3 regions of the Aliikangiella maris genome follow, and region 2 is predicted to be linked to each of the others. Evidence: predicted binding sites of a transcription regulator. Region 2 holds the regulator's gene; each other region holds the start of a gene.

Region 1 (10,265 bases), on a different contig from region 2:
ATAATGTAGATTGTCGCTTATCATGCACATTGGGTTCAAAAATTGGTGATGCAGCTTGCACCGCAACCTTGGCTTGAGGAATTTTTAAACCGGTTAATCTCAGTTGATTTTCTTTCAAGTTATCCCAAACCGCCCAATTAAAATGTATAAAAAAATATAATAAAGTTAAAGATAAGAAATAATAGATATGCAAGATTTGAATATTTTCAAATTTAATGCCGGCCAGTGTGATTTGATTTCCACTAATATTGGCAGAACCAATGGTTAAAATAATACCAATGATTGCTGTGATTAACAGATTTCGTCTTATTCGTTGGGTATTTGTGTCGAGTGGCTCTAAATTAGGTTTTAATAACAGGCTATCAAAATCCATGATAATTCCTTAAATTTACCAGTGCAGGTTAGCATACACTGTTGTTGAAGAGGTTAGAATTGGGTTAAACGGATATCATATCGATTGAGAGACTTTTTGGCTACAGTAATTACCTAAGCATTCTAACATTTAGTGCGCACTTGATTTAGCATCAGTTGATTCAAGCAACATCAATAAACACCCGAAATTTTCTGTGTCCTTATTGACTATACTAACAATAAGTGTACAAAATAATAACCTATCAAAAAATGCCTTAGAGGCTCTACTATGTTATTTGAATTTGTCTGATGATCTTATTAATTGTCTATATTCTGGTTGCGATACTATTTTCTTTTGCATGTTCTATTTTTGAGGCGGTTTTACTGAGTATTAATAATGCACATATTGCTATATTAGAAAAAAAACAGGACAAAACCGGCGCTCTGTTGAAAGATTTGAAAAAAGACATCAGCAAACCGTTAGCTGCAATACTCACTCTAAATACCATTGCGCACACTATTGGTGCCGCTGGTGCCGGTGCTCAAGCGGCTGCGGTATTTGGTAATGCCTACGTAGGCGTTGCATCTGCGGTGTTAACTTTATTGATTTTGGTGTTTTCTGAAATCATTCCTAAAACATTAGGGGCAACCTATTGGCGGCAATTAGCACCAATAACGGCTTTTTCCCTTAAGTATATGATTATCGTTTTATATCCCTTTGTTAAAATGTCTGAAATGATTACTGGGCGTTTGTCAGATGGACCGACACTTAACGGATTTAGTCGAGAAGAATTTGCCGCTATGGCAGAGCTCAGTTCGCAAGATGGATTGTTACTTAAACAAGAGTCAATATTTTTAAAAAATCTGCTAAAACTCAAGGGGTTATCGATAAAAGATGCCATGACACCAAGAACGGTGGTTTTTTCGCTGCCGCAAACGTTAACTGTAGAAGCATATTTTCATAAATATAATAAAGTCTCGTTTACTCGTATTCCGGTATTTGATGGTGATCATGAAAATATTACCGGTTATGTTTTTCGAAGTGACTTATTATTGGCGCAGGCTAGAAATAATTCCAAAATACCTTTAGAAAATTATCGACACCCGCTTCCCGCATTATTAGCAAGTATGTCACTTAGACATGCATTAAATGAGATGCTCGCTAAAAGAGTACATATGTTATTGGTTGTTAATGAGTATGGTGGTGTTGAAGGTATTATTACGCTCGAAGATGTCATGGAAACGATGCTTGGCTTTGAAATTGTTGATGAAAAAGATCAAGCGATAGATATGCAAAAAGAAGCCAAGAAGAAATGGAAACGTAAGCAAAATGATCAAAGCAACAACTAATCTTGTGGCTTTGATCTGTGTGCTATTTAAATTTTTCCACTAACAACAATAGTTGTTGGTAAATTATGTTTCTCAGATGTTGAATTTAATTGATTCGTTATTTTTGATTTTGCCAGCTCTTGTTTTGTATGAGTATTATTATCGCTAAATTGACGCATATAGTTAACCGTATCCATCGCTAAAAAATCTTTAGAAAAGTTAACAATACTTTTACCATTACATTTTAATTTATTCACAATAATTCGCTGTACATTTCTTTCAAATGGAACTGACATAAAGTCTTTAACGGCTCGACGGTAGTGTGACATCTGATTGTTTGCGGCATAGACACAAATTTTAGTTTCCAGTTTATTATCGCTGGCAACAAATCGAAGTTCATTGGCAAATGTGGTTGTCGAAAACAGGGTTGTTGTTGATATAATCGTGCTAAATAACACAGACTTGAATAACTTCATGTTCTAAACCTCGCTAACTAAAAACTTTATTTAATTCAATTCAAAATGTGATAGACATGGTTAGCCTAGCAATAAAATGATTATTTCAGTTATTGAATAATTATTTAAAACGGTGAAGTGAATGCTTTTTCAGTTAATTAATTGTGTCTGTTAATATAATTTTACAGTTATTCAAAGTTGGTCATAATCTATTGGTATGAATGAGTTTTAAAATAGTTGACTTTATATTGATTGAATATTGATTGATTGTTGATTGAACGCTGTGTAATAAGCGACAGTATATTCATTTTAATGATTATCGACAGGTTTAATATAAGCCATTTTTTCTTTTTGAATATTATAAGCGCGTTGTAAGCAATCAGTATGTGAAGAGAACATGTCAGGAATAATTGCATTGTCATGCATTAAACGCTGCTCAAGATTTTGCTCAGATTCTATTTGACCATTATGTAAGATGTGGGCGATATTAATGTCGCTATGTCTAATCAAGTAATAGCCAATTAATAAGCTACGGTGACAGTGCGAAGGATCTTTTTCTGCGCACATTAACGCAATATTAAATCCTTTTGTTAAACCATTTTTTAATCGCTCGATCCCTTGGTTAAACTTTGCTGATTGCATCAGTCGATCAAATTGAACTTGATAGTGCTCATTATAATGCTGACTATCTTTCGAACGAGGTCCGAGTAATTCACCAAAATCAACATACTTAATCTGATGATTGTTTAAATGCTGTTTGATATGGTGCTGGTGATAATCACTAAAGGCTTTGCTAAATGGAACAGAGCGAACATCAATTACAATATTAATAGCATATTTTTTTAGTTGTTCGATAAAAATGTTAATTGGCTTGGTTGCATAACCAATAGTGTAAATCGTTGATGACATTTATCGAACTACCGCGGCAGACTTAACCTGAGCCCAGACCACAGAGCCTTGTTTCAAATTTAATTGATGTAAAGATTTTTTGGTAATTCTAGCAATAAAATATTCGATTCGGCATTTTAAGCGAACCAGCACCATTGAAATATCGTGATCAGCTTTAATGTCAACAATTTCTACCTGGAATCGATTTAATATGCTGCTATCTTGGTGTTCACTCAATGCCAGACTGATATCTTTGGCCAAGATTCTCACTCTTACTGTTTTCGCTATTTCATCGCCGCCATCTTTTACCCAAAGTTTACCGCAGCCAAAATTGATTTGTATCAAGTGAAACTCTTCATCACGATTAATGACGGTGCCCTGTAATATCACGCCAATATCATCGTCAAAGCTATTAGGCAAATCGATTCTAGAAAATACCTCTTTGACTGTTCCCTGAGCGATGACTTTACCTTGATCTAAAACAAATACCTGATCAGCAAGTCTTGATACTTCGTTAATGGAATGGCTGACATAAATGATAGGAATAGCAAAGTTGGATTTGAGTTGTTCAAGGTATGGAATAATTGCTTGTTTTCTAATTCTATCCAGTGAAGCTAACGGTTCATCCAAAATAAGCAATTCGGGTTGAATCAATAAAGCTCTGGCAATGGCCACTCGCTGAGTTTCACCACCTGAAAGTTGATGAGGGTATTGATCTAAAATTGATTCAATGCCCATAATTTGAATGATTTTTTGTTCATCACTGGTTGAATATTGCTTTGGTGCTCTTTTGCTAGCATAGTTTAAATTACCGCGTGCAGTGAGGTGCTCAAATAGTAATGAATCTTGAAAAACATACCCTAGTGGTCGTTGATGAGTTGGTCTAAATGTTGATTCGTCTTGCCATACCGAATGATTAATAATTATTTTTGCGGAATTTGGCTTTTCAAGTCCTGCAATACAGCGTAATAAAGTTGTTTTGCCCGAACCTGAATGTCCAAAAATTGCGGTTACACCACTGCCTGGAAACTCTAAATTCACATCTAATATAAAAGGATTAGATTGATTTTGAATGCTACTGGATTTTTGATATTGGTGTTGAACACGCACATGAGTATTACCCTGAGGTGACGGCTGAGTTAATTCGTTCATATCAACTTCCAATAACACTTTTATTCATTGTCTGTTTACGTTGCAGCCAATAAAGCATCAGCAAAACAGTAAAGGAAAATATCAGCATAATTAAAGAAAGCTGATGGGCTTTGGCATAATTTAAAGTCTCGACGTGATCATAAATCTGAACCGATACAACGCGGGTTTCATCTGGAATATTTCCGCCAATCATTAATACCAGTCCAAATTCACCGACCGTATGAGCAAAACCCAGAATAGCTGCGGTAATAAAGCCTGATTTGGCTAATGGTAATACTACCGTGAAGAAACTCTCAATAGGACCTGCTCTCAACGTTGCGGCAACTTCGATGGGCTTGTTACCCAAGGCTTCAATCGCATTTTGAATAGGTTGTACAACAAATGGGAGAGAGTAAATAATTGATCCAATAACCAATCCCCAAAAAGTAAAAGGTAATAAACCCAACCCAAGACTTTGGGTGAATTGCCCAAAAATACCTTGCGGTCCCATGGCGACAAGCAGATAAAAACCAATAACGGTTGGTGGTAACACCAAAGGTAATGCCGTGATTGCCCCCACCGGTGTTTTTAACCACGAGCGAGTCTTCGCTAACCACCAGGCAAGAGGTGTTCCCAAAATTAATAAAATAATGGTGACGGTAGTAGCCAAGCGAAGTGTTAACCAAATGGTGGCTAAATCTGCCTCAGTTAATAGCATCATGATGATTCGACTCCTGCTGAACACGCAAATAACCATAATCAGTGATGATTTGTTGTGCTTGTTCGCTTTGTAAGAATGTCAACATCGCCTGTGCCGCCTGATTATGCTTCGCGCGTTTTAATAAAACGAGATCTTGTTTTATTGGTGCGTGCAATTCGGTCGGAATTGGCCACACTGAACCATGTGTCAAATGACCCTTATACCAAACTTGGGAAAGTGAAATAAATCCGAGGTCGGCATTGCGGCTACTGACAAACTGAAAGGTTTGCGCAATATTTTCGCCATAAATTAATCGTGATTTAACCGTAGAATAAAGTTTTAAGTGATTTAAAACCTCGATAGCGGCTGCACCATATGGCGCAATATCAGGGTTTGCAACTGCAATTTTATTTAGCGTGCTCTTGCTGAGCGATTGGGCACGTATCTTTTGTTGCTGTGGATAATTCGACCAGAGTGCTAATCGGCCTATTGCATAAGTTTGGCGAGTGTTGTTTACGATTCGTTGCTGTTGTTCAAGTGCCAATGGTTTGGCTTGGTCGGCCGATAAAAAAATATCAAAAGGTGCGCCATGAATAATCTGCGCGTAGATTTTCCCAGAAGATGCGTAAGAAAGTTTTGCTTGATGGGGAGTTTGATGCATAAATTGACTGACAATAGCTTGCATGGGTTTTGCAAAGTTTGATGCAACAGCAATATTAACTGTTTCTGCCCTCAAACTGTGGCTGCCAACACCTAATAAAAAGCTAAAAAATATCAGTGTTACTTTCATCGAATAGTGCGAATGTTACCGTTAAAAAGTAGGGGTTACTCCCGCCAATGTGAGAAGATTATATATTGCTTTGCGCGAAACAGCTACGCCTGGTTTGGTTTTTAAATTTTTTGCTGAGATAATTGAATATGTAATGAAAACAAAGTGATTGATATTTTGTTGGTAAAATAACACACATTAATTAATTTTATATTAAAAGTGTGATTTGTGCTGCAATGTTGAATAATTAACGTTATTCTGTTCAAAAAATCTAATGATTGTGTCGGTAAAAAATTAACAAACCGTTACATTCTAAATTTAAAATCCTATTGGCTTATTCGTACGCTTTTTCAATAGGTCATAAAGCTGCATTAATAAGCGAGTCGATTAATATTCGATCATTGAATGAATTATTGACTTGATCGTTATTTAAGATGTCGCTAAATTCGAATAAGAAATTTAAGCTTGTATTGCGCTAAATCGCGCTATTGAAGATTACCATTGGCTTTTGGTACGAATGTTATGCTGGGATATATTCGAAAGAATCTGATTTGAGTTGAAAAAACAGACTTAAATAAAATATTGAAACGAGAAAAACTTGGTTGTCCATTATGGGAATGATCCGCTCTAAAATTTTTTTTAATTATTTTAAATTTCGTAAGCAACGTCAGCATTTTACGCGCCAACTTCATGCTACTTTTACTCAAAGATTAGTTCGCTTGATGGCGTTGATGTTTTTTTTAGTGTTTATGCATACCTTTGCAATGGTTTATTTTGAAGATATGAAGTTCGGCGATGGACTCTGGTTAACCGTTACCACCTTAAATACTGTCGGCTATGGTGATTTTTCTAGTGCTACAACGGCTGGGCGCTGGAGTACTTTTATCTTTTTGTATTTATTTGGTATTTCGTTATTAGGATTAATTTTTGGTGAATACATTGAATATCGGTACAATCGACGTGAGTTGAAACTATTTGGTCAGTGGAGTTGGAAAAACATGAATGAGCATATTTTAATAATTAATACCCCCAATTCGGATCCTGATGGATATTTAACCAAACTGATTAATGAAATTAGAAAAACACCTGAATTGGAAAATCTATGTATTCAGATTATTACACGTAAGTACCAAAAAGGTTTGCCCCATAATATTACCAAGCTAGATGTTGTGCATACTACTGGGCGATCAGAAGATTCCGAAATTTTATTAAAAGCCAATGTCGATAAGGCTAAGTACATTTTAATTATTGCGCGAGACTCAAGTGATAGTCTGTCTGACTCTTTGACATTTGATATTTTAAGTCGAATTAAAGATATTGGTTCGCAGGCAATTATTGCCGCAGAAGTTGTACGTGATGAAAATAGAGAGCGATTACGACGAATCGGTGCACATGCCGTTGTCAGACCTGTACGTGCTTATCCTGAACTAATCATTCGCGCCGCTACTTCACCGGGTACCGAAGAAGTTCTGGAAAATTTATTTAGCCATAGTGGTGCGCATATGTACCGAATCAATATTGAGTTTTCTGCTGTTCAATGGAAAGCACTAGTGATGAATGTGTTAGAAAATGACGCAGGTTTACCTGTTGCTTATATGAACAATGAAGGAAAAATTAAAGTCAATCCGAAACCCGATGAGTTGTGTAGTGGCAAAAGTGTGATTACTATGGTTTATGAAAAACAAAATAAAAATCAAATTGCTGAAAAAATAAGAACCTGTTTGGTTTAACAGCTGTGTCTTATTTTATGATTAGCATAAGCGTATTATTACTATTAATAGAGTGACAAATCAGGATATTCATAATGTACTTAAAAAAAATATTGATGGTGTTTGGGTTGTTGTTGGTGCTCGGCGGTTGTGAAAGCGTCAAATTAAAAACATTGGAGCAACTGGGCTATGAAAAGCGAGATATTTTAACGGGAAGAATTGAAAAAGCAAAAGATTCGCAAGAAGAAGCCAAAGAGCAATTTGCCTCAGCATTGGAAGAGTTTCAGAGTGTGGTAAAGTTTGATGGCGGTGAACTGGAAGCAGTTTATAATCGATTAAACGAACAGTTTAAAAAGAGTCAACAAAGCGCACAGGCCGTTTCTGACAGGATTGACAGTGTTGAATATGTTGCTGAAAAGCTATTTGATGAATGGCAAACTGAGTTATCCCAGTACTCGAGTGCCAGTTTAAAACAAAAAAGTCAACTTAAGTTGAATCAAACCAAAAAGCGCTATGCAGCCTTGATAAAGACAATGAAAAAAGTTGAGAAAAAAATGCAGCCGGTGCTAGCGGTATTTCAGGATCAAGTCTTATATTTAAAGCACAATTTAAATGCGCGGGCAATAGATGCAATCAAAGAGGAACTTTCGGGTATCAAAAAAGATGTATCTGTATTGATTAAACAGATGAACCAATCAATTAGTGAATCTAATCAATTTATAAAACAGATGGAAAATTAATTGTTAACACGCCGAAAGAAATGATGATTTGATACAGCAAAATGTTAGATTAAAACTAGGGTAAAATAAATAGTTAATTCCAGATATTGAATCAAAATTAAAAATAACTATAAAAATTTAGGGGATATTGATACAAATCAAATTCAAATAGTAAATGAAAAATATACTTATTGAGATTAATTTTAAAAAAACATTTCATTCATTTACTTGGTAGTTGATTTTTATCAATAATTTTATTTTTATATAGATTACCAGCGTTTTATTTATAAAGGTCAGTCAGATGTTTCAGCGTGCAGTAACCTTATATCAGGATGATACTCATCATTGTCTTTCATTTATTGATTTAGTCAAAGGTGAGGGTATTCAATCCAATCAATTTATGATTCTCGATAGTGAACGGGCGGCCTTAATTGATCCCGGTGGAGATTTGACCTTCGCTCCGTTAACTGTAGAAATAGCCAGGCATTCATCCATTGATAATGTGGATTATATTCTTGCCTCACATCAAGATCCTGACATTATAGCCAGCTTGCCCAAATGGCTAATGAAAACACCCGCTAAAATTATCACTTCAAAATTATGGTCACGTTTTTTGCCACACTTAGTGCCTGGATATTTAAGTGATCAAAAAGGGATGTCAATGTCAGAAAGGATTATCGGCTTACCTGATCGCGGCGGACCCATTAAGTTGGGGCGAAGTGAGATTATTGCGATTCCAGCACACTTTTTACATTCGGTCGGTAATTTTCAGTTTTTTGATGTAAAAAGTCGTATTTTATTTTCGGGAGATATGGGGGCGTCATTGGTTGAAGGTGATGAGGCAATGAGGCCTGTTACTGATTTTGAAGCGCATATTCCCACCATGAAAGGCTTTCACAAACGATATATGACTGCAAATAAAGCTTGTCGATTATGGGCGAATATGGTCAAGACACTGAATGTATCGATGATAGTACCACAGCATGGCAAACCATTTGCTGGTAAGCAAATTGGTGAATTTCTGGCTTGGATTAGTGAGCTTCAGTGTGGGGTTGATCTCATTGATGAAAATTTCTATATGCCAGAAGTTTCAGCATTTGAATATATTGCCTAAAGTAACATTATTAAAACCAACTTATTATGCTCAAAACTTGTGCTGTATATAAGCAGAACAAGTCTGACTACGCTTCCCAATTGAACAAATATCGCCTATCGAAACGTGTTATAATTGGGGTTTTCCTTAAACAAGAAGAGTGGTAATGAGTAATCAATATAACACACACGAATTAAAAGCCAGCTACGGCGTTGGTCGAAACATGGGTATGCAGTTGTTGAATCAATCTTTTGATGGTTTAGCAATAGATGCTGTAGCCAAAGGTTTAATCGATGCTTTTAATCAAGCTGAAAGCCTAGTTAGCGAAAATGAATTAAATGAGTCTTTTCAGCATATTACCAAAATTATGCAAGCAAAACAGGCTGAACTTTCACAAGGTGTTATTGAAGAAGGTAAACGCTTTTTATCCGAAAACTCAAAAAAAGATGGTGTCACTGTAACTGAGTCAGGATTGCAATATGAAGTGATTACCGCAGGAGAAGGGGAAAAACCAACTGCTTCTTCACGTGTACAAACTCACTATCACGGTACATTAATTGATGGTACGGTATTTGATAGTTCTTATGAACGTGGTCAACCTGCAGAATTTGCAGTTAATGGTGTGATTGCTGGTTGGACGGAAGCGCTACAATTGATGAATGTGGGTGCAAAGTGGCGATTAACGATTCCTTATGAATTAGCTTATGGTGAAAGAGGTGCTGGTAATGCGATCGGTCCCTACTCAACATTAGTTTTTGATGTGGAATTATTAGCTATTCTTGATTAATTGCTATTTAACCTCAACTTATTTTTAGATTCAAGCACCGCCTTTTAATTGATATTTTATCAACCATAAAAGGGGGTGACTCATAGGAGGGATTATTTACTCTCTATGTTTAATCCCGCAACTTTATTAAACAAATCATCATAGTCACGCTTTTTTTAATAGCTAAAGCATCGATAATAATTATTAAGTTGTTAATTCGATAGTGCTGTATGTGATCACTGTTGAATCTTTCAATCATAGTGTGGTGCTATTCCCTGATTAACTTAAGCTTTTCCTTTATTGCTTTAATAAGATATTGACTATAATTATTTTACTTGAATGATTAAGCTTTTCA
Region 2 (10,265 bases):
ATTCTTAGGTACTGGCTTGCTTTTTCTGGTGTTGATGCAGATTATTCGTGTTGCACGTTGGCCGATTCGCTTATCCTTAAGAAACCCGATGCTTTGGTCACTTTATTTAGGCTATGGCGCACTAATTATGGGTTTGGCGTTGTTGGCGAGTTATCATTATGGATTTATCAACAATGTATCAGCCGCTATTCATACGATTACACTAGGTACGATTGGATTAATGATTTTAACGATGATGAGCCGAGTCAGTATGGGGCACACTGGAAGAGCGATCATCGCTTCTAACTTATTGGTGTTAGCATTTATACTCATATTTGTTGCAATGCTGATTCGTGTATTCATTCCTTTGTTTGGTTTTCAACAATATTTAATGCTGGCTTATGCGGTTTCTGCGGGACTTTGGGTAATTGCGTTTAGTATATGGCTGGTGAAATTTTTCCCCATATTAACTCGGGCTCGAACGGATGGCCTGCCAGGTTAGCATTCTTTTGCAATTTTAAAGTCTTTATTATAAACGGATTGTATATCGACTTTTTTAACCGTGGCAGGTTCAAAAAGGTGAGAATTAAAGCGTGGCTATAAGTGTGGCCCGCTTGGGAGCTGGATATCCTTCGATGGTTTGATTAATATCATCAGGAGAGAGATATTCCTTGAGTGAATGAAAATGCATCCAATCGGTAGAGCGCTGCTCTTCAAGTGATGTTTGATTAATATCTACCGTTCTAATATTTTTAAACCCGCTACGTGCAAGCCAAAGCTCTAATGCTTTAGCTGATGGAATAAACCACACATTTCTCATTTGAGCATATCGATCAGTAGGAACTAACACTTGTTGTTCATCACCATCGATAACTAATGTTTCCAATACCAGTTCTCCGCCAGGACGAAGTTGTTGCTTTAGTTCGAGTAAATGATTGATTGGTGACTTGCGATGATATAGCACGCCCATTGAAAAAACGGTATCAAACCCATTATTGGTAAAATCTTTTGGCATATCTTCGATGCCCAGAGGGAGTAAGTGAACCGGACATTCACCAATATATTTTTTTAAAATAGCAAACTGAGCTAAAAATTTTTGTGAAGGATCGATGCCTAATACAAATTGTGCTTTTTCTCCAAGCATCCGCCAACAATGATAACCATTGCCACAACCGACATCTAAAATTGTTCGATTTTTTAAAGGTGAAATATGTTTGATAACTCTGTCCCATTTCCAATCTGAACGCCACTCGGTGTTGATGTGAATGTCAAATAAATTGTAAGGACCTTTCCGCCAAGGATGAAATCTCTTTAACTTTTGAATAAAGTTGTCAGTTTCTAATTGACTTAGCTGTTGTAAGTCTTTTTGTGAGCCTATTGAAACCTGATCTTTCAACTCGATGTTTTCAGTTTTTATCAAAGGAAGCTTTTCAATAATTTCTTCCCATTCCTGCCATTCGCCATGTGTGTATTGATTTAATCGTTGCTCAATTATCTGTTGAAAATAAGGTTGCCAATCAGCCAGGTCAGTTTGGTTAAGATCATGAAAAAAAGCAGGTAAATTAAGCATAAAAACTCGAGTTAAATTTTATTTGATAGCAATAATTGAAACAAAGTTAAACTGTTGAAACCAGCAGGTGGCACTAGAAAAACCAATCGATAATAAGCGTTCAATATGTTCGTTAAGAGACTCTGGAATGAGAATGTTTTCCAAGGCATTTCGCTTTTGGCTGATTTCTAAATCACTATAACCATTTTCTTTTTTAAATTCATGATGTAAATCGATGATTAAATTATTGACCTCAGGTTGCTTGAAACTGACTTTTTCTGAAAGAATCAATGCGCCTTGATGATTTAAACTATTAAAAATATTGGTTAATAAATTAGAACGTTGTTCTACCGGAATAAATTGCAGCGTAAAATTTAATACAACCAAAGAGGCACAATTCATGGTAACTTGGGTGATATCCTGATGAACTAATTCAATCGGTGTTTTATGTTTAAATGCATTAATATGCTGTTGGCAACGATTAAGCATTTCAATGGAATTATCAATTCCAATTATCTTGACGTTGTTGGCCAAATTGCCATTACTGATGGCCAGACTTGCTGCTCCTAATGAACATCCTAAGTCATAACAATTTGAATTGTCAGTAATGAATCGGCTGGCGAATTTTTCGATGTGTTGAACGATGGTTGTATATCCAGGAACGGATCGTTTGATCATATCTGGAAAAACTTCAGCAACTTTTTCGTCGAACTGAAAGGGGAGCTGTTGCTGCGGTTTAGCAAATAAGTTATCTGATTTATCCGTCATATTGTATCAAGAAGAAAGTTAATATTGGTGGTTGAAGTTATGAATGTTTTTGTTGCTTCTCCTGTAACAGAAGAAAAAATGACACCTGCTTGAGAGCCGACATATTTCAACTGACTTCCTGACAGTTGCAATGCTGTACCCTCTGGAATGCCGACAACACGTTGCCCAGGATTAATCTCTAAAAATTCACGAATTCTCTGTTCCCGGGTTTCACCTTGATGTCCGTCGATGGTGACTTCAAGGTAATGTGGATTAATCTGAAAAGGGAGTAAATTAAGCGCATTAAAACTAGCTGGCTCAACGATTGGCATATCATTAGTTGTTCGAATCGTTGGGGCCGCAATGTTACTTCCTGCACTCCAACCAATATAAGGTTTTCCTGATTTAAGTTGCTCAGTGATAAGGGGAATCAATTCATGTTTATATAATTGGTTAACCAGCTCAAAGGTGTTACCTCCGCCAATAATTATGACATCAGCCTGTAAAATAGCGTCTTGGGGGGAGGTGTATTGATGAATTGACGACAGATTGTAGCCTAATTCGGCGAAAGGGCGTCTGGCTATTTCGAAGTATTCGTCATAGCTAATGGTGACCCCAGCATAGGGTATAAACACCAGCTTTTTGTTTTGGTGATCTTTGTTGTCAGTAAAGCAAGATGCTAAATGAGATTGTATTAAATCGACTGCATGTTGCAAAAATGCGGTTTCAGCAACTCGGGAGCTACTTAGTAATAACAGATTTAGCGACATTTGAACTAACTTTTCAATCAGGAAATGCCGCTATTTTAACTGATATATTCGCCTAGATTCCAGTAACAATCAATCAACATATTTTTCCTTACAACATTAATTCGAGATTTTATTACTTTAATTAATCAGCCAGCGAAAGCTAACTCTTGTGGTTGCTCCAGTTCAACTGATACGGCGTCTGGTAACATCAGGCCTCTAAGCGTGTTTTCAATGGCCTCATCAATCAACTCATCGGATTTTTCCCAAGGAACGGTTGGTAAGTTGTAGTAAGCACCATAAATGCCATAAACAGCCATACCGATAATTTGAGAAGTGATCATGACATTGCTTTCACGGAATATACCTTCGTCAATACAAGCTTGAACAGATTTGTGCATCAATTCAATATAACTGCGGGTGCCAAGTGCTGAGTAAAAATCAAAGTTTTCTGACGTATCTGCTTTGTAATCCTGGGTGGCTATGCCCAATTGAAAGCTTTTTGGATTTTCTAACCAATATCTGACGTTTCGGCTCATCAGATAACGGATAACATCTAAAGGACTCTGGCTCATAATGTGCTCAGGAGGTTTACAAAATGCCCACATCTCTTCTGAGATATCTTGCCAGAAATGACGCAAAATGGACTTTTTGTTTTCGAAATAGTAGTAAATTTTTGTTGGGGCAAAACCTGCTTGCGCAGCTATTTTGCGCATACTGGTACTTTCATAACCTTCGTTAACAAAAAGCTCGCGGGCAATATCAATAATATCATTGCGAATTTCTTGTTTCTGAGCATCTGAAAGCGATGGTCTACCCGGTTTTCGTTTTATATTAGACACGACTGAAATTTCTCCTTTTTCTTATTATTTGATTATTGAGTTTTATTTATTAATTACTACTGGTTATTAATAGATATCGTTATTAAAATCTTTGATGGCAAATGATTATAGAGCAACCAAGTATTTATTCTAGATGTAAATTTGACACAAAAATAATAGGCTAAAATTACCTCATATTTTAAGTCTTTGATTCTAAAGGGCTAAAAAATACTAAATTTATTGTCTCGTTATTTTATCTATGGCAATATTCAGCATTAATTTTATATTTTATGAATTGTGTCACTAAAATTAGCCAGCTTTAAGCTGCTATTTTTTGAATTTTTCACGAATTTATTTCATTTTTAGCGGTATTTTTGTTGTTTTAACGATGAAATATAAGGTGAATTGGTCTGATGACTGGTTTTTATTTGGCTATTATTCTTGTTCAAAAATCCTTTTTTTCCCTAAAAATGAGTAAATTGTTGCTTGAATTGTTAACACTTAAAGAGGATTCGTTGGAGAATATAAGGTTTCAATTAAGGTTTAATTTGAACAAATAAATCAGGGTTATTATAACGGTTTCAAATACGAGAGTGATTGATGATTCCATTAGAAATAAAAGATAAAACACTTATCATTGGATTGATTATGACGTTTTGTTTAGTTGCTATTCTGGTACATCACCACCGGCAACAACCAACAGTTGAACCAGATAAAACGGTCGAACTGTTACCTGACTTTTCAAAAATCCAGCCAATTGCTGAACGCAAAAAAGCGTTTTTTAATTTTCTTCGTCCATTTATTAAGCAAGAAAATATGCAAATCCGCTATGATCGCGCACTACTTGATAAGTTAAAATCAGATTTACACACCGCTAAGCACCATCAGTCTACAACCATAAAAAAAATAGAACGTCTAGCTAAAAGCTATCATCTAGAATTAGAAATGCCGGTGCAAACTACTATTGATGAATTAGAAAAGCGTATTGATATTATTCCTGAAGCATTGGTTTTGGTTCAGGCGGCAAATGAATCTGCCTGGGGACGCTCTAGATTTGCCAAACAGGCATACAACTTGTTTGGGCAATGGTGTTATACCCAAGGGTGTGGAATCATTCCAAATAGTCGGCATGAAGCTGCCAAGCATGAGGTAAGAAAATTTGAATCGCCACAAGCTTCAGTAAAAAGCTATATGAAAAATCTAAACACTCATCATGCCTATACGGAGTTGCGAGAATTGAGACTGGCACTGCGTGAACAAGATCGAAATATTACCGCAAAAGTACTAGCGCCAACATTGATTAACTATTCACAACGGCGTGAAGCTTATGTGAATGAATTAATTCAGATGATAGAGCAAAATAATCTTGAGTAAGCATGTAGTGATTTAAGCATTAAGATAATTGGTATCACAACAATATCTGACTAACAAGCATACTATTTTAGTCATTTCATTTTTTGCAATCATGAAATTTATAATTTAAAACATCGATGTTAAAACTGGGATATTAATTTCTGATCTAGATCATTCTCTTTTCAATTTAGCCTGTTAAGCTACCTGCTGTTACCAGTCGAAACCTGATTAACGATATGTCTATCAGTTACAACCGAGAAGGGGAGAGAAGTCATTGCAATCACTAAAGCTTGAGTGGGATGAAAACCTGCTGAACAAGTATGATGTTTCTGGCCCTAGATACACTTCGTACCCAACTGCACTGGAGTTTTCCGATGAATATATGCAGAGCGATTATATTACTTGTCTTGAAAATATTGCGCAGGATAAATCTTTGTCACTGTATATTCATATCCCTTTTTGCCAAAATATTTGCTATTACTGCGCTTGTAATAAAGTCATTACTAAAGATAAAAGTAAAACCATTCAATATGTTGAAAATCTGGTCCGCGAAATTCAGTTGGTGTCCTCGCACCTAAAAGCAAAAACATTAAAACAAATTCATTGGGGAGGTGGGACGCCAACTTACTTATCAATGAAACAGATAGCATTAATTATGGATACTATTAGGACTTGTTTTGATGTACCTGATGATGTATCGACCGAAGTCTCTATCGAAGTGGATCCAAGGGCTTTGGCAATTACCGATATTAAAGTATTGGCTCAAATGGGGTTTAATCGCATGAGTATGGGCGTTCAGGATTTTGACCCTAAAGTTCAGCAGTCGATCAACCGCATCCAGTCTTTTGAAATAACTCGTGATTTAATTAATGAAGCAAGAAAGCATGGCTTTCGTTCGATTAATCTCGATTTGATTTATGGATTACCTTTACAAACTCGAGAAACATTTGCCGCGACTTTAGACAAAGTTATTCAAATATCTCCTGATAGAATATCTGTTTTTAATTATGCACACTTGCCTCATCGTTTTAAACCACAGCGTCGAATCAAAAGTGCTGAGCTACCAACTCCAGTGGAGAAATTGGCCATTTTTGCCTATATCATTGATAAACTTCAACAAAGCGGTTATTGCTATATAGGTATGGATCACTTCGCCAAGCCTGATGATGAATTGGCTATCGCGCAAAATAATCAGCAATTACATCGTAATTTTCAAGGCTATACAACACACGAGGAATATGAATTAATCGGCGTAGGGGTTTCTGCGATTGGTTCGTTGAATGGGCAATACCATCAAAATGTCAGAGAAGTTGATAGTTATTATCATTTACTTGAGCAGGGTCAGCTACCCACTTGGCGTGGAGCGAGTATGACTTTTGATGACACGATTAGGAAAAATGTCATATTTGATTTAATTTGTCACTTTTATCTAGATATAAATCAGATTGAAACTCGCTATCATATTAATTTTAAAACCTATTTTTCTCGCGAACTAAAGATGCTTCAACCGCTAATTGAAGATAAACTTATTACTTATTCAGGCGATTCAATTCAAGTCTTTGCTAAAGGCCGATTACTGATTCGTAATATTTGCATGACATTTGACGCCTATTTAAATGAGTTACAGGAAATCAGGTGTTTTTCAAAAGTTATCTAAATGACTGATTCAGCTTTATTTAAGCGCAAATAGATTGAGTAAATGATTAAAATGATAATTTTGTTGGCTTTTCTATTTTGTGAATATCGTTAATTTTTGTGAAAATTGGCTCCCTTGAATATATAAATTGAGTATAATGCACCTGTATATTCAAAACAAAGGGTGGGTCAAAGTTGTCTTCGAATAATTTTTTGCATAGTGAAATAAAGTGTCAGACCTGTAGTATTAGACGATTGTGTCTACCCGTGATGTTAGCTGATTCTGATATCGAACATCTCGAAAATATTGTTCAACGCAAAAAGGTACTGAAAAAAGGCGACTTTTTGTTCCATGCCGGTGATACATTTGATGCAATACACGCTATTCGCTCTGGCAGTCTCAAAACCTACACCATCAGTTCTGATGGTACGGAACAAATTACCGGATTTCATTTACCCGGTGAAATAGTTGGTTTAAATGCAATTAGCAGTACACAGTATCCTAGTTTTGCCAAAGCCTTGGAAACTTCACTGGTTTGTTCCATCCCCTTTGATAAACTTGAAGCACTCTCACGGGAATTGCCCGGCTTACAAAAGCAGCTTTTTAAGATTATGAGCGGCGAGATTCGCGAAGAGCAAGATTTAATGATGTTGCTCAGTAAAAAGAATGCTGACGAGCGGTTTGCGGCTTTTATTATAAACTTTTCTGGTCGTTTTAAACGCCGAGGCTTATCCAATAAGGAATTCCAGTTGACCATGACTCGTGGCGATATTGGTAATTATTTGGGCTTAGCCGTAGAAACAGTAAGTCGCTTGGTAACCCGTTTGCAAAAGCAAGGGCTCATATCGATTCAAGATCGTTATATTCAAATTAAAGATATGGAAGGCTTAAGTTCCTTAGCTGGTACATCTTGTCATGTATAATAGATTTTAAGTGTTTGAGATAATTTATTTTATTGAGTACTCAAGGTTAAATTATTTATATTTGAATAGCTCATTTATTAAGAGGAACTGTGAGTTATATTGGTAGGCAATTCTATGAGGATGAATTTGGCAAATGATTGACAAGTCATTTATTTCAGGACTCATATTATCTGGTGGTGCGGGTCGCAGACTAGAAGGAAAAGATAAAGGACTACAACAATTCCAACAAAAACCTTTGATCGAGCATCAAATAGATTGGCTGGCAGACCAGGTAGGAGAATTAATTATTTCTGCTAACCGTCATTTAGTAACTTATCAACAATATGGATATCTGGTTGTTACCGATCAACGAGAAGGTTATGCTGGACCGCTTGCAGGCATAGAGCAAGGGCTGCAAATTATGAAGAATGACTGGTTATTTGTTTTACCTGTCGATGTACCACTCCTACCTAAAATATTAATTCATCAACTTGTGCAACAAATTCAGTTTTCTGATTCTGCTTATTATTTAGTGACTGATGTAAGAGAGCATTACTTATGTATGTTGCTAAATCGATCTTGTCATAACACTGTCAGTCAATTACTCAATCAAAAGACTTATCGTGTAAGAGATTTCCTCAAGCAAATAAAGGCAACGCCAGTTAATTTGAATATTGAAGAGTCCGCATTTCGAAATTTAAATTATCTGGCAGATTATCAATCGGTCTAGTTATTTTGATTTTAAGTCAATTTCAAGAAAAGCACTGATCGCAGTGCTACTTGTGATTTTAATCCCTTGTTTGCTTGGTCTGTCTTTAACTTCACTTTCAAGAACTTGTTTATTAACACATAAAGTGAATTTTAATTGAGAGCCAAAATCAAAGAGTAACTCAGCATTGTTATTGGTAGTTTTAACCATATATTGAATTTGGTTTAGAGGATTCAGAGTGATTGAATCTTTTATTTCTCCGGTGTTTAATAATTGTTGAGCCTCGGCTTGGCTCACTCTAAAGGTGATGCAATCGGATTGAATTTTTAAATACATAAGTGCTATGAGTAAGTTGGTTAAACAAAAATAAGCTAAAGTAAATTCAAATAGCCGTAATCAATAAAACAACCATTTTTCTTTAGTCGATTAACGATAAACACAATTAAAACCAATAAGGTATGGTTGGATAAAACTCGACTTTCTCCCCAGTTGCTAAACTCTCAGTGGATTCTTTCAGATAAATCCAACCATTTGCATTGAGTAGTGGTTTAATTTTAAATGATTCTTGTCCAGGTAAAATGTTACAAGTTAACTGTGCATGCTGATTAATCTGTGCAAATGATTTTAGTATCGCTGCAAATCCAGGCCTTTTTGTAAACGCCTCATTGCATATTGCGGTAACTGGTTTTTCATCTGCTTGAGCTAGCAGGCGTTGGATTAGTCGAAATACAAAAAATCGTAAACCTAAATTTGCTGAAATAGGATTACCAGGTAATCCAAAGTAAAATGTGCCATTAGGAAATTTTGCAAATAAAATAGGTTTGCCTGGTTTGATTTTTATTTTATGAAATATAATCTGACCGCCAAGCTGTTTGATGATTTTGGGTATGAAGTCAAAGTCACCCATTGATACCGCACCACTACTAATAATGATGTTGGTATTTTTATTTAGTGCTGAAGTAAGGTCGTCTGCAAATTTTTTCGAATCATCGTGGTTGGTTCCTGCATTGTAAACATCAACAGGTAATGACTTAAGCCAGCTAACCATGTAAGGCGTATTAGAATTTCGAATTTGACCTGGTTTAAGTGTTTGTTCAGGGTGATCAACCAATTCTTTTCCTGTCGCAAAGAGTGCGATAGAAGGGCGTTGATAAACGCAGATATTACCAATGCCTTGCGCGGTAAGCGCCATAATTTTATTGGTATTAATAATTTCTCCCTTTTTTATCAGTGGCTGGTCTTTTTGAAAATCTTCACCTGCATAACGAATATTGGCGGCTACTTTAACCGGTGAAAAACACAGTACGCTATTATTTTCTAGCTGTGTATTTTCGATAGGAATAACACTATCAAAAGCTGATGGAACTGGTGCGCCAGTCATGATTTTCCAAGCTTTATTTTGACATTCATTGCTATCAATATTCAGGGGTAAATCTTCGCCAGCAGCACCAGTACCAAGCAATGATAATTTTACTGGGCTTTGTTGGCTCGCAGAAACCAGGTCTCTTGCGTTGACAGCATACCCGTCCATTGCTGAGTTATTGAAAGGAGGTACGGATTCTTTGGTGTTGATATCTTGCGCAGCGACGCAGGTTAGTGCTTTATCAAGCGAAATAAATACTTGTTCTATTGGAGAGGCATGTTGATTGATTAAATCAAGTGCTTGTGAAAACTCAATCAAGTAGTTTTCTGTATAGGGATTATCTTTATTATCATTCATATGGCTTTAACCTCCCACTGAAGCCAAATTAGGTATAAAACCAGTATTGCCGTCATGTAAAAAGTGTTGTTTGCGTTTATTGCCAAGTAAACGACACAGAGTC
Region 3 (10,265 bases), on a different contig from region 2:
GCGGGCTGGTTGCATCGGCTGTTTCAAACAAATCATTGATTTCAGAGTTTGAGAGTAATGCCGATAGTTGTGCCGCAAGAGTTATTAGAAACGTTTCTTCATCCAGATGAAATCGCCGTTGTTCTTGTTGCTGAATGACCAACACACCTAATACTTGGCGTTGATAAATAATGGGGACTCCCAAAAAGGCATTTAAATTATCATCAAAATGGCTGGTCGATTGAGTATAGGAGGGATGTTTTTTGGCTTGATGCAAATGGATAGGCTCTTCTCTTTGCCCAATAAGGCCAACCAATCCTTCGTTAAATGCTAGGCGAATCTGTCCAATGAGCTGTTGACTCAAGCCGCGATTGGCCATTAGAACGAATTCATTGGTGTGATAGTCTGCAAGGTAAATGGAGCATACCTCGACATTTAGGGCCTTACAGACTTCATCGACAATGACATCCAGTGCGTCCTGTTTTCCACTAGCCAGGCTGACTGCCTGGGTCACTTGCCTCAGTTGTTCTAGCAATGCTTGCCTCCTTCTTGAGTGAAGGTATTATTTTAGACTCTATTCCTGAGATTTGCCTTTGCGAACATGTTTGCGGTTACGCTGTTGTTTACGCTGTCGGTTAACGTTTTCAATGACGCAATTAATCAATTCACCTAAAGCCTGGCGATAGACTTCTTGCTTAAACGAAATCACCTGACGCATAGGATACCAGTAGTTTACCCACATAAAGTGGTCAAACTCCGGGTGTCCGGTTTCATCAAAATGTATTTTAGACTCGTTTGAAACGAGCCTTAACATGTACCATTTCTGCTTTTGGCCTACACATAAAGGATAGCTATCCTGTCGGATATAGCGATTAGGTAAGCGGTATTTTAACCAGTTTTTTGTTGAGCCAAGAATTTTTACGTCTTGCCTGTCTAACCCAATCTCTTCCTTTAACTCTCGAAACAATGCTTGTTCTGGAGTTTCGCCTGCATCCACTCCACCTTGAGGAAATTGCCAGGAATTCTGTCCTATGCGTCTGGTCCAGAGCAGATTGCCAAAATCATTGCATACAATAATGCCAATGTTGGCTCGAAATCCCTCTGAATCAATCACTTATCGATACCAATTTAAGTTCTTTATGAACTAATTCAAACACACATTTGACCATTCAGCAAATTTCTTTGAATATATCTGTCAAACTGACGATTGAATTGTAGATTTTTGCACAAATTACAACCAAAAATAGATATGCCAAATGGATTCCCCAAAAACAATTGATGAATTAATGGTTCGAGCCGAAAGTATGTCGGGTCGTTCAATCGGTGAGATTGCTCAATTGATGCAAATTGAGGTGCCTGCCAGTCTCACTCGCAAAAAAGGCTGGCAAGGACAAATGATAGAAAAGTTTTTAGGTGCTGATTCTGGAAACTTGTCGCAGCCAGATTTTTCCTTGCTGGATATTGAGTTGAAAACATTGCCTATTGATTATAACGGTAAGGTATTAGAATCCACTTATGTATGCGTACTGAATCTTTATAACAATTTAGACGATGAAACCTTTGGCTGTTGGCAGTTAAGCGCTGTTTACCGCAAGTTACAGCATGTTCTTTGGGTGCCCGTTGCTAGAACCGCTGGACAGTCTGTCACTGAATTTCGAGTGGCCACGCCTTTTTTATGGCGACCGAGTGAAGCTGAGATGCACCTGTTAAAAATGGATTGGGAAAATGCTATTGAACTGGTTAGTCTTGGCAAAATCGATCAATTAAATGCGCGTGATGGTGAGGTACTACAGGTTCGTCCAAAAGCAGCAAACTCCAAGGTGCTGACAAGAACAACCAACCGTCAAGGACAATTAATTGAAACTTTACCTCGAGGGTTTTATTTGCGGCCGCAGTTTACGCAGCAGATTCTCGCTCAAAATCTTAAATTGAGTTAAATCAAAGCGTTATACTGCATTGAGCTCAGCACTTTAATATTCATCTTTGGGTTTATCTTTAGGTAATGGAACCATTGATGACATTAAAAAGCCAGCGACTAGCGCTATACCAATAACCGCAACTTCAAATGCGGTTTGTAATCCGCCTAAAATATCTTTATCGACTAATGCCATCATGCTGCGATAGCCAACTGCGCCAGGTACCAGAATAATAAAACCGGGCATCATAATCATTGCGCCGGGTATTAAAAACAGACGCGAGCTCCATTTGGCCAGTAAGCCTATAACAATTGCGCCACAAAAAGCGCCTAATGAGGCGCCTAATACCATCGATGCAAAATAGACTGAGGTAAATGCACTTAGGGCGGCTAATAAAAACCAGGTCACGTCAATTTTACGTGCTTCAAACAAAGGTACTAGTGATATCGCTGCACCTGATACAGCAATCCAGACAGACCACAAGGGGACGGGGGAAACTTCACTGCCCCGAATATCAAATGCCAGCAGCTTACCAATTTCGACTGCCAGTGCACTGCCAAATGCCAATTGAATAAAAACAGTTGCTGCGCCTGCCAGGCGAGCTGTACCCGACACCATATTTTGGGTCGCAAGTTCTGCCATTGCGATGGTTAACGATAAACCGGGTAACAAAATAATGATGCCCGATATAACAACAACAGAAATGGCAATATCATGTAGATAATGATGAACCATGATGGCAAACAAGGTAGCAGTAAATGCGCATATTGACGGTAATAAATGATCAACCAGTGGTTGAAAGCGAGCAACCAACACCCAGGTGCCGACCATCAGACCAACGCTGCTGGCGGCCAGCATTTCGGTGATGCCGCCAGAAAATATTCGCGCAATACAAGCCGAAGCCACCGCAAAAGATAAAATGATTATCCACCAAGGGTACTCTGATTTACTGAGTGAAATTTTCTTTAGGCGAGCTGCACCATCTTGACTGGTTAAAACACCGGCGATAACCAATTGAGCGATTGCACTGGTTTTTCGCAACTTTTCCATATTAATTTCACCAGGCGCTACCCGTATCATAAAGGTCTGTGGCTTCTCGTTAGGTGGTAGTAGGGTCAGACTGATTGATGTGGGTAAAGACATACATTGAATACCGTAGCCTAATGCCTCGGCACAGCCATTCATGGTATTTTCCAGCTCATAGGCAGGTAATCCATATGTATGCAATGCTTTGGCTAAGCGGAGCAAAAAACCAATGGGCTCGGCTCGGTCGGGCGCATGTGGTACACTGTCTAGTGAGCGGGTTTCTGTTGCCAGCGAGTCTGATAATTGCGGCATTAGTTATTCCTGTATTTAATGAATGTCATTATGATCGGCATCATATTAATGAAAAAAGTTATTTTTGAATTTCGTATTGTTGCTTGAACTCAACCCTGAATGTACCGCAAAATAGTTCACGGTGTTGAATGAAAAACAACAAGTGTAATTGCACACTGCGTGTCATTAAAGTTCACCTTTAAACCTGTTTTTTGATTGCATAGTTTGAAAAGTGTCGGAGTTTTATACAAAAAATTGAGAATTACCTCAATTTCCAATGACTTTTTGTTCATAATGCGTTACTTTTTATGCTACTAGAATAGCGAATAAATTATTCTTAACGTACGTAATTATTCTTGAAAATTTCCAGCCGAATTCACATTTTATATGTTTTGCTTAACCTGATTTTTATTGGGTTAGCTTTGCCTGCGTTGGCAAATCGAAATTCAATCAGTTTTTTACATATTGGCACCGAGCAAGGGCTGCCGCAAAGTACCGTAAATACCATTTTTCAGGATAGCCAGGGGTTTATCTGGATTGGTACTTATGATGGCTTAACCCGCTTTGATGGATATCGATTTGTTAATTTTAAAAATAATCCGCAAGATCCGACTTCGTTATCTAATAATATTGTAGTGTCAATTATCGAAGATAAACAGGGGTTCTTATGGATTGGTACCGATCAAAATGGTGTCAATCGCTTTAATCCTGACACCGGTGAATTTGTTCGGTTTGTTGCCAGTGAAAATGATTTCGACAGTTTAAGTCATCCGCAGGTTCGCGTTATTCATCAAGATAAAAAAGGCCGAATCTGGATTGGGACAACCCACGGTTTAAACTTATATTTACCCGAAAAACAGGCATTTGCACATTTTTATCATAATCCGCTTGATAATCAATCATTACCTCATGGCGCAATTGTTGATATTGTTGATGATGGTGATGGCCATTTATGGGTTGCCAGTACAGAAGCGCTAGCTCATTTTGATGTCGAGCAACAGGTATTTACTACCTACAATCGGTCTAATTCTCCCAAGCAAATCAACGATCTTTATCTCGATACAGATAACAGTTTATGGATTGGTACACGACTCGACGGACTTTATCACTTAAGCCCCGATCAAATGAAATTTGAACACCATCAGCATATTAAGGGAAAGCCGGGCAGTTTAAATGATAACGATATTCGTACCATATTAAGAATGCGCAATGGTGATTTGTGGGTGGGCACAGAGGAAGGTGGTATTAATATTCGGCGCAAAGGCTCTAACCAGTTTATCCATATTGAACGAAACTCTGCCGATAGCCACAGTTTAACCATTAATGCGATATGGAGCCTTTATCAGGATAATTCCGGTTTAATCTGGGTCGGTACAGCCGGTGGCGGCATCAGTACCACCATTTCTTTTGCTAATCGAATGTCACGACTGACTCATTCACCTCATGAAAAAAACAGCTTATCTCATGAATTTGTATGGGATATTGAAGAAGATAAACAAGGAATGATATGGCTTTCGACGCCTCTGGGTTTAAATCGTTACGATCCAAATACCAATCAGTTTGAGCACTTTTTGGCATTTGAAGCCTCTAATCAGCGTCCTTTTGGCAACCAGATCTATAGCTTTACTATCGATGACCAAGGGATGATCTGGTTAGGTAATACGCAAGGCCAATTGGGAGTCTTTTCACCCGAAACCAAAGAGCTGACAGTTATCCAACGGTATAACTATCCACGTGACTATGTCAGTTATAACCGGGTGAGAATGATCGAAAAAGATCATTTTGGTAATATCTGGGTGGGAACTGATGACGGGTTACTCAGAGTCGATCAAAAATCGCGCAAAATAGTTCAGGATTATCGATTTGTTGCCCAAGGAGAACTAGGGGATGCTTCAATTCGAGTGATGTTGCAGGATGACGATGGCATGATCTGGTTTGGTACTTGGGGAAAAGGTCTACAAAGATATGATCCGGAGTTTGGATCATTAACTAGCTTTGAAAATATTCCAGGTGATGAAACTTCAATTAGTGATAATACTATTCGTAGTTTGTATAAAGACCCGCAGGGAAACTTATGGATTGGTACATTTAATGGCTTGAATGTGTTAACTGCGGAACAAATTCAAAAAGAAACCTTTTATTTTAAAAGTTATCTAGAAAAAGATGGTTTACCCAACAGTGCAATTTTAGGGATCTCTTATGATGCCACGGGAAAACTTTGGTTGAGCTCTAACCGGGGATTGTCCGAGTTTGATCCAGAGAAAATCAAGTTCAAGAACTACACGATAGAAGATGGACTCACGGCAAATGAATTTAGTGGAAATGCAGTTATTCGAACAACAACAGGTGAAATATATTTTGGCAGTGTTAATGGTGTCACTATTGTTAATCCGGTTTCAAGAGTGCAGACTAACTTTCAACCCAATGTGAAAATTACTGACATATCAGTGCAAGGGAAGTCAATTTTAACAAAAGGGGTGTTGTATCAAAATCAAATGCTTGAACTGGAATATGATGCCAATGATTTGATGTTTGAATTTGCCAGTCTGGATTTCCGCCATCCTAAACGAAACCGATTTAAATATCGTCTCAAACCTTACAATGATGATTGGATAAACTCCGATGGATTAAACCAAGCGGTATTTACCAATCTCGATCCAAGCCAGTACACCTTTGAATTGCAAGCAACCAACAGTGATGGAATATGGGTCAATAAAAGTACATTGGTCAACTTTATTATCAAGCCGCCAATGTGGAAAACCTGGTGGGCATATTTTATTTATTTTGCTATTTTAATTTCATTAATTGCTTTTTACTTAAACTCTCATGAGAAAAAACTGCAAGAGCAAAAAGCGATCAATGAACACTTAAGAAAGGTTGATCAGCTAAAAGATGAATTTTTAGCAAACACCTCACATGAATTAAGAACACCACTCAATGGTATTATCGGTATTGCCGAATCGTTAAAAGAAGGGGTCGCAGGCTTACAAAACCAGAAGACATTAAATCATTTACAGATGATTATAGATGGTGGTAAACGACTGGCTCAGCTTATCAATGATATTTTAGATTTTAAGAAACTGTCACATCACAATCTGGTATTGCAGCGAAAAGCTGTCGATCTCTACTCGATTGCCAATGTGGTTGTTAGTCTGCTTTACCCTCTTGCAGAAGAGAAGAATTTAAAGTTGATTAATCGCTTGCCTAATCAACTGCCACTTATTTATGCCGACGAAAACCGAATTCAGCAAATTCTCCATAATCTGATTGGTAATGCCATTAAATATACCCACCATGGTGAAATTGAAATAAGCGCGACAGTACAAGGTAATTTTGTCGAAGTTTGTGTGAGTGATACTGGTATTGGGATTGATGAGTCGCAAATGGAAATCATTTTTAAACCCTTTGAACAGGCTTCGTTACCAGAAATTATCAGTAATCGTGGTACAGGACTGGGTTTATCAGTCAGTCATCAACTAATTGAAGAGCATGGCGGTAATCTATGGGTAGAGTCAGAAGTTAATAAAGGATCAAAGTTTTATTTTGATGTACCTATCTGGCTGGAAAACACTCATGAAATTGAAAATAGCAAATCAACGGTGGCACAACCAAATACACAGTTGATCAATTCGCCCAATACAAATAACGCCAATAACAACTCGACAGCCATTACGCGTACGGATGGTGTTTATTCGCCACAAGGTAAAGGCAAAGTCCTGATTGCTGATGATGATTTGATTAATTTGCAGGTACTGTCTGATTTACTGCAAATGAATGGCTATAGTGTTGAATGCGCCGAAGATGGTCTAAAAGCGGTGCAACTGGCGCAACAAAAGAAATTTGATATGGCCGTTATTGATATCATGATGCCAGGCTTATCGGGCTATGAAGTGTGTAAAAAACTACGTAAAAAATACTCGCCCATTGAATTACCGATTTTACTTTTGTCAGCACGCTATCAACCACGCGATATCAGTGCCGGATTTGAAGCGGGTGCCAATGACTATGTTGCTAAACCGATTGAGCGTGAAGTGTTATTAAGTCGTTTACATACTATGCGCTTGTTAGGTGGTTTAATCGAAGCAAAACAGCAAAAAGCACACGCGGCCACATTGCAACAGGCATGTGAACGGCTAGGCAAGTACTTTCCAAAAGAAATGGTCAAGCAAATTGTTACGGGGGATACCAATAATCCACTGGTCGCAAAGCGTAAGCAAATTACCGTATTATTCGCTGATCTGGCAGGATTTACATCGGTATCTGATCGGTTTGAACCTGAAGCTATTACCGAAATACTCAATAGCTTTCTTGGTAAAATGGGTAATTTAATTGAAGCACGCAATGGCGTGTTAAATGAAATACTTGGGGATGGATTAGTTGTTTTATTTGGTGCTCTGGAACACATGGATAAAAAACAGCAGGCAAATTCTGCCGCCAACCTGGCACTTGAAATGCAACAGGCTATGGAAGAATTATCTGATGAATGGCTTGAAGCTGGTATCGACCATAATGTGAAACTGCGTATTGGAATTCATCAGGATTTTGCAACCGTCGGTAACTTTGGCAGTGAAGATATTGTTGCATTTAGAGCAATTGGCAGTGGCGTAAACCTGGCTGCTCGACTAGAAAACCATTCTGAACCCGGTAAAATTATGGTGAGTTATCCTATTTATGCGCAATGCCGTGATGACTTTGAGTTTACTCAACTGAATGAAATTAAGTTTAAAGGTTTTAACCACCCTCATCGTGTTTGTACTTTACTCGATAAGCGGTGGTTCAGATAATCAAATTAGATGAAAAAGTTGTCTAGGCTGTCACTAAAAAAACTCACCGATTAACCAATCACAGCTTATAAACCCGTCTACACTAAAAACAGGGTATTGATTAAATAGTCCTGTTTTATCAATTGCCACCAAGTTGAGATAAAAAATATTATCCGTGAGATTATTCTGTTTTATTGATACGAAGATCAATTTTTTACAAGGCAAATTCAGTCATGATAGTCAAAGTGAAACGCGATCTCGTCATTTTTTACAAGTTAATTATTATCAAAGAATAAATCTATTAATATTTATTGCGAATTGCTATAATTTTTTCTGTAAATTGAGAAGTATATCAACAAAACAAAAGGGCATATGTGTATTCCAGCGTAAGGCTGATTTTTAGCCAGTTCAGTCAAAAAGAGAAATTCCAGCTATTGTTCTTGTTTTTTACGACGACAATTAATGGCTTGGTACAAGCGTTGGGTATCGTTTCAGTCATGCCTCTGATCGCCTTACTTACCGAACCATCGTTGGCTGACACGCATCCCTATTTTTTGACGCTGAAGTCTTATATTCCCCAACATTTGCATGACTCGCTACTTATAATTATTGGGACCGGTGCATTTTCAATTTTGTTATTAGGAAACTTGTTCGTTATTTTTGATTACTGGTTGACACTCAAGTTTTTTAATGTGAAGGAGTTTAAGTTGTCAGTCAGATTGCTCAATCAGTATATGACAGGTCCCTATTTAGCGTTTAAAAAGCGTCGGATTTCAGATATGACACGTAACGTGGTTTCTGAAGTAGATCGTGTAATTGTAGGAAGTCTGCTTTCGCTAGTCGGGCTGATTTCGGATCTGATTATTGCTATTACTATCATTATGTTGTTGCTTTACGTTAACGTGTGGGTAACCTTATTTGCTAGTGCTGTAATTGCTGTCACCTATATTCTTGTTTATTGGTTTATTGTTAAAAAAATTGAAACGCTCGGGGAAGAGTTTACCTTGTTAGAGTCGAAACTCTATGCGGCAATCAGACAAAGTCTAGAGTTTTTTCGCGAAATTAAAGTCACAAGAAAAAATCAATATTTTTTAAGGCGCTTTTCACAGCCCGCAAAAGCGATTACCCGAAATGCTACGCGTTATAATATTTTGCGTTTGTTTCCTGAACAAATCATTGAAGTATTTGCTTTTGGACTTGTAATTTTAATTGCTATCTATTTCTCGACCCATGCTAATACTTCTGCAATGGTAATGAGTTCAATTACCTTTTTTGCATTTGCAGTGTATCGATTAATCCCGATAATTAAAGAAATTTTTGACGGTATAGAAGATTTGCGCTACCTGGGGATTTCTCTTGAGCATATATTATCTGAGTTTGCTGATACCAATGATGAAAAAAACAGTGTCAGATTACGACTAGCTCAAAATCCACGGAGAGAAAAGATTGTATTTAATGAGATTATTGAACTGACTGAATTATCATTTAAATATGAATCATCAATTAAAGATATTTTTAAAAATTTAACAATTAGTATTCCGGCAAAGCAAATGACTTGTATTACCGGTCCTTCAGGTGTTGGTAAATCAACATTGATCGATTTATTACTCGGTTTGATCAAAGCTGATAGTGGCCGTATTTGTATTGATGGTGTTGAATTAACGCAAAGTAACCTGGATAGCTGGCTTGTACAAATTGGCTACGTGCCGCAAAATATTCGCTTAATTGAAGGTAGTATTCTCGAGAATATCGCATTTGGCATACCACTGGCGGAAATCGATATTGAGCAAGTGAAGCAAGTGGCGAAAATTGTAGAGATTGATTCATTTATTACCCAAGAGTTAGTTGAAGGTTATTATACAAAAATTGGTGACTCCAAATTGACATTAAGTGGTGGACAAAAACAGCGAATAGGAATTGCACGTAGCTTGTATCATGCGCCGAAAATTTTGTTGTTGGATGAAGCAACCAATGAATTAGATATTGAAACAGAAAGCCAAATATTAAACAACCTGACACGTTTATCGGAGTTGACCATACTATTTGTAACGCACAAACCTTCTGTGATTGACAGAGCAACTCACATCATTGAGCTTCAACCAAATAAAAACAGAGAGGGTGAGACAAATGATGGATGAATCTGATTTGCAGTTGAGCTGTTGTGAAACGCTTGAATCGATTGAAATGCTAAAGCAAGAATGGCAGCAATTACATCAACAGTGTACTTATCCATCGATTTATAACTCATATGATTTCATTTATACCGCCATCAAGTATTTTTGTACACCAA

What was found. The regulator FNR, encoded in region 2, switches genes on or off when oxygen is low (the NO sensors DNR and NnrR bind a similar motif). The targets are predictions, from matches to a motif close to TTGATNTANATCAA.
Region 1: a site for FNR is predicted at 8,200-8,213, ahead of ABVT42_RS20550 (oxygen-binding di-iron domain-containing protein). Genes of this name have one in related genera too.
Region 3: a site for FNR is predicted at 3,264-3,277, ahead of ABVT42_RS09755 (threonine/serine exporter family protein). Genes of this name have one in related genera too.

Annotation. Positions count from the first base shown of each region.
Region 1 is NZ_JBFDAH010000038.1:13,042-23,306, forward strand. It holds gene ABVT42_RS20505 (hypothetical protein) at 1-373, opposite strand, end outside; gene ABVT42_RS20510 (CNNM domain-containing protein) at 661-1,701, shown strand; gene ABVT42_RS20515 (hypothetical protein) at 1,728-2,156, opposite strand; gene ABVT42_RS20520 (DUF488 domain-containing protein) at 2,445-3,044, opposite strand; gene modC (molybdenum ABC transporter ATP-binding protein) at 3,045-4,175, opposite strand; gene modB (molybdate ABC transporter permease subunit) at 4,177-4,872, opposite strand; gene modA (molybdate ABC transporter substrate-binding protein) at 4,859-5,644, opposite strand; gene ABVT42_RS20540 (potassium channel family protein) at 6,235-7,353, shown strand; gene ABVT42_RS20545 (DUF2959 domain-containing protein) at 7,428-8,072, shown strand; gene ABVT42_RS20550 (oxygen-binding di-iron domain-containing protein) at 8,353-9,165, shown strand; gene ABVT42_RS20555 (FKBP-type peptidyl-prolyl cis-trans isomerase) at 9,311-9,931, shown strand.
Region 2 is NZ_JBFDAH010000001.1:428,045-438,309, forward strand. It holds gene ABVT42_RS01935 (NnrS family protein) at 1-481, shown strand, start outside; gene cmoB (tRNA 5-methoxyuridine(34)/uridine 5-oxyacetic acid(34) synthase CmoB) at 566-1,549, opposite strand; gene cmoA (carboxy-S-adenosyl-L-methionine synthase CmoA) at 1,568-2,296, opposite strand; gene pepE (dipeptidase PepE) at 2,293-3,045, opposite strand; gene ABVT42_RS01955 (TetR/AcrR family transcriptional regulator) at 3,171-3,863, opposite strand; gene ABVT42_RS01960 (glucosaminidase domain-containing protein) at 4,443-5,216, shown strand; gene hemN (oxygen-independent coproporphyrinogen III oxidase) at 5,470-6,852, shown strand; gene fnr (fumarate/nitrate reduction transcriptional regulator Fnr) at 7,026-7,754, shown strand; gene mobA (molybdenum cofactor guanylyltransferase MobA) at 7,888-8,463, shown strand; gene ABVT42_RS01980 (DUF7009 family protein) at 8,464-8,778, opposite strand; gene ABVT42_RS01985 (molybdopterin molybdotransferase MoeA) at 8,885-10,162, opposite strand; gene moaA (GTP 3',8-cyclase MoaA) at 10,169-10,265, opposite strand, start outside.
Region 3 is NZ_JBFDAH010000008.1:144,846-155,110, forward strand. It holds gene ptsP (phosphoenolpyruvate--protein phosphotransferase) at 1-514, opposite strand, end outside; gene rppH (RNA pyrophosphohydrolase) at 554-1,093, opposite strand; gene mutH (DNA mismatch repair endonuclease MutH) at 1,236-1,916, shown strand; gene ABVT42_RS09755 (threonine/serine exporter family protein) at 1,950-3,233, opposite strand; gene ABVT42_RS09760 (two-component regulator propeller domain-containing protein) at 3,569-7,996, shown strand; gene ABVT42_RS09765 (ABC transporter ATP-binding protein) at 8,410-10,113, shown strand; gene ABVT42_RS09770 (GNAT family N-acetyltransferase) at 10,103-10,265, shown strand, end outside.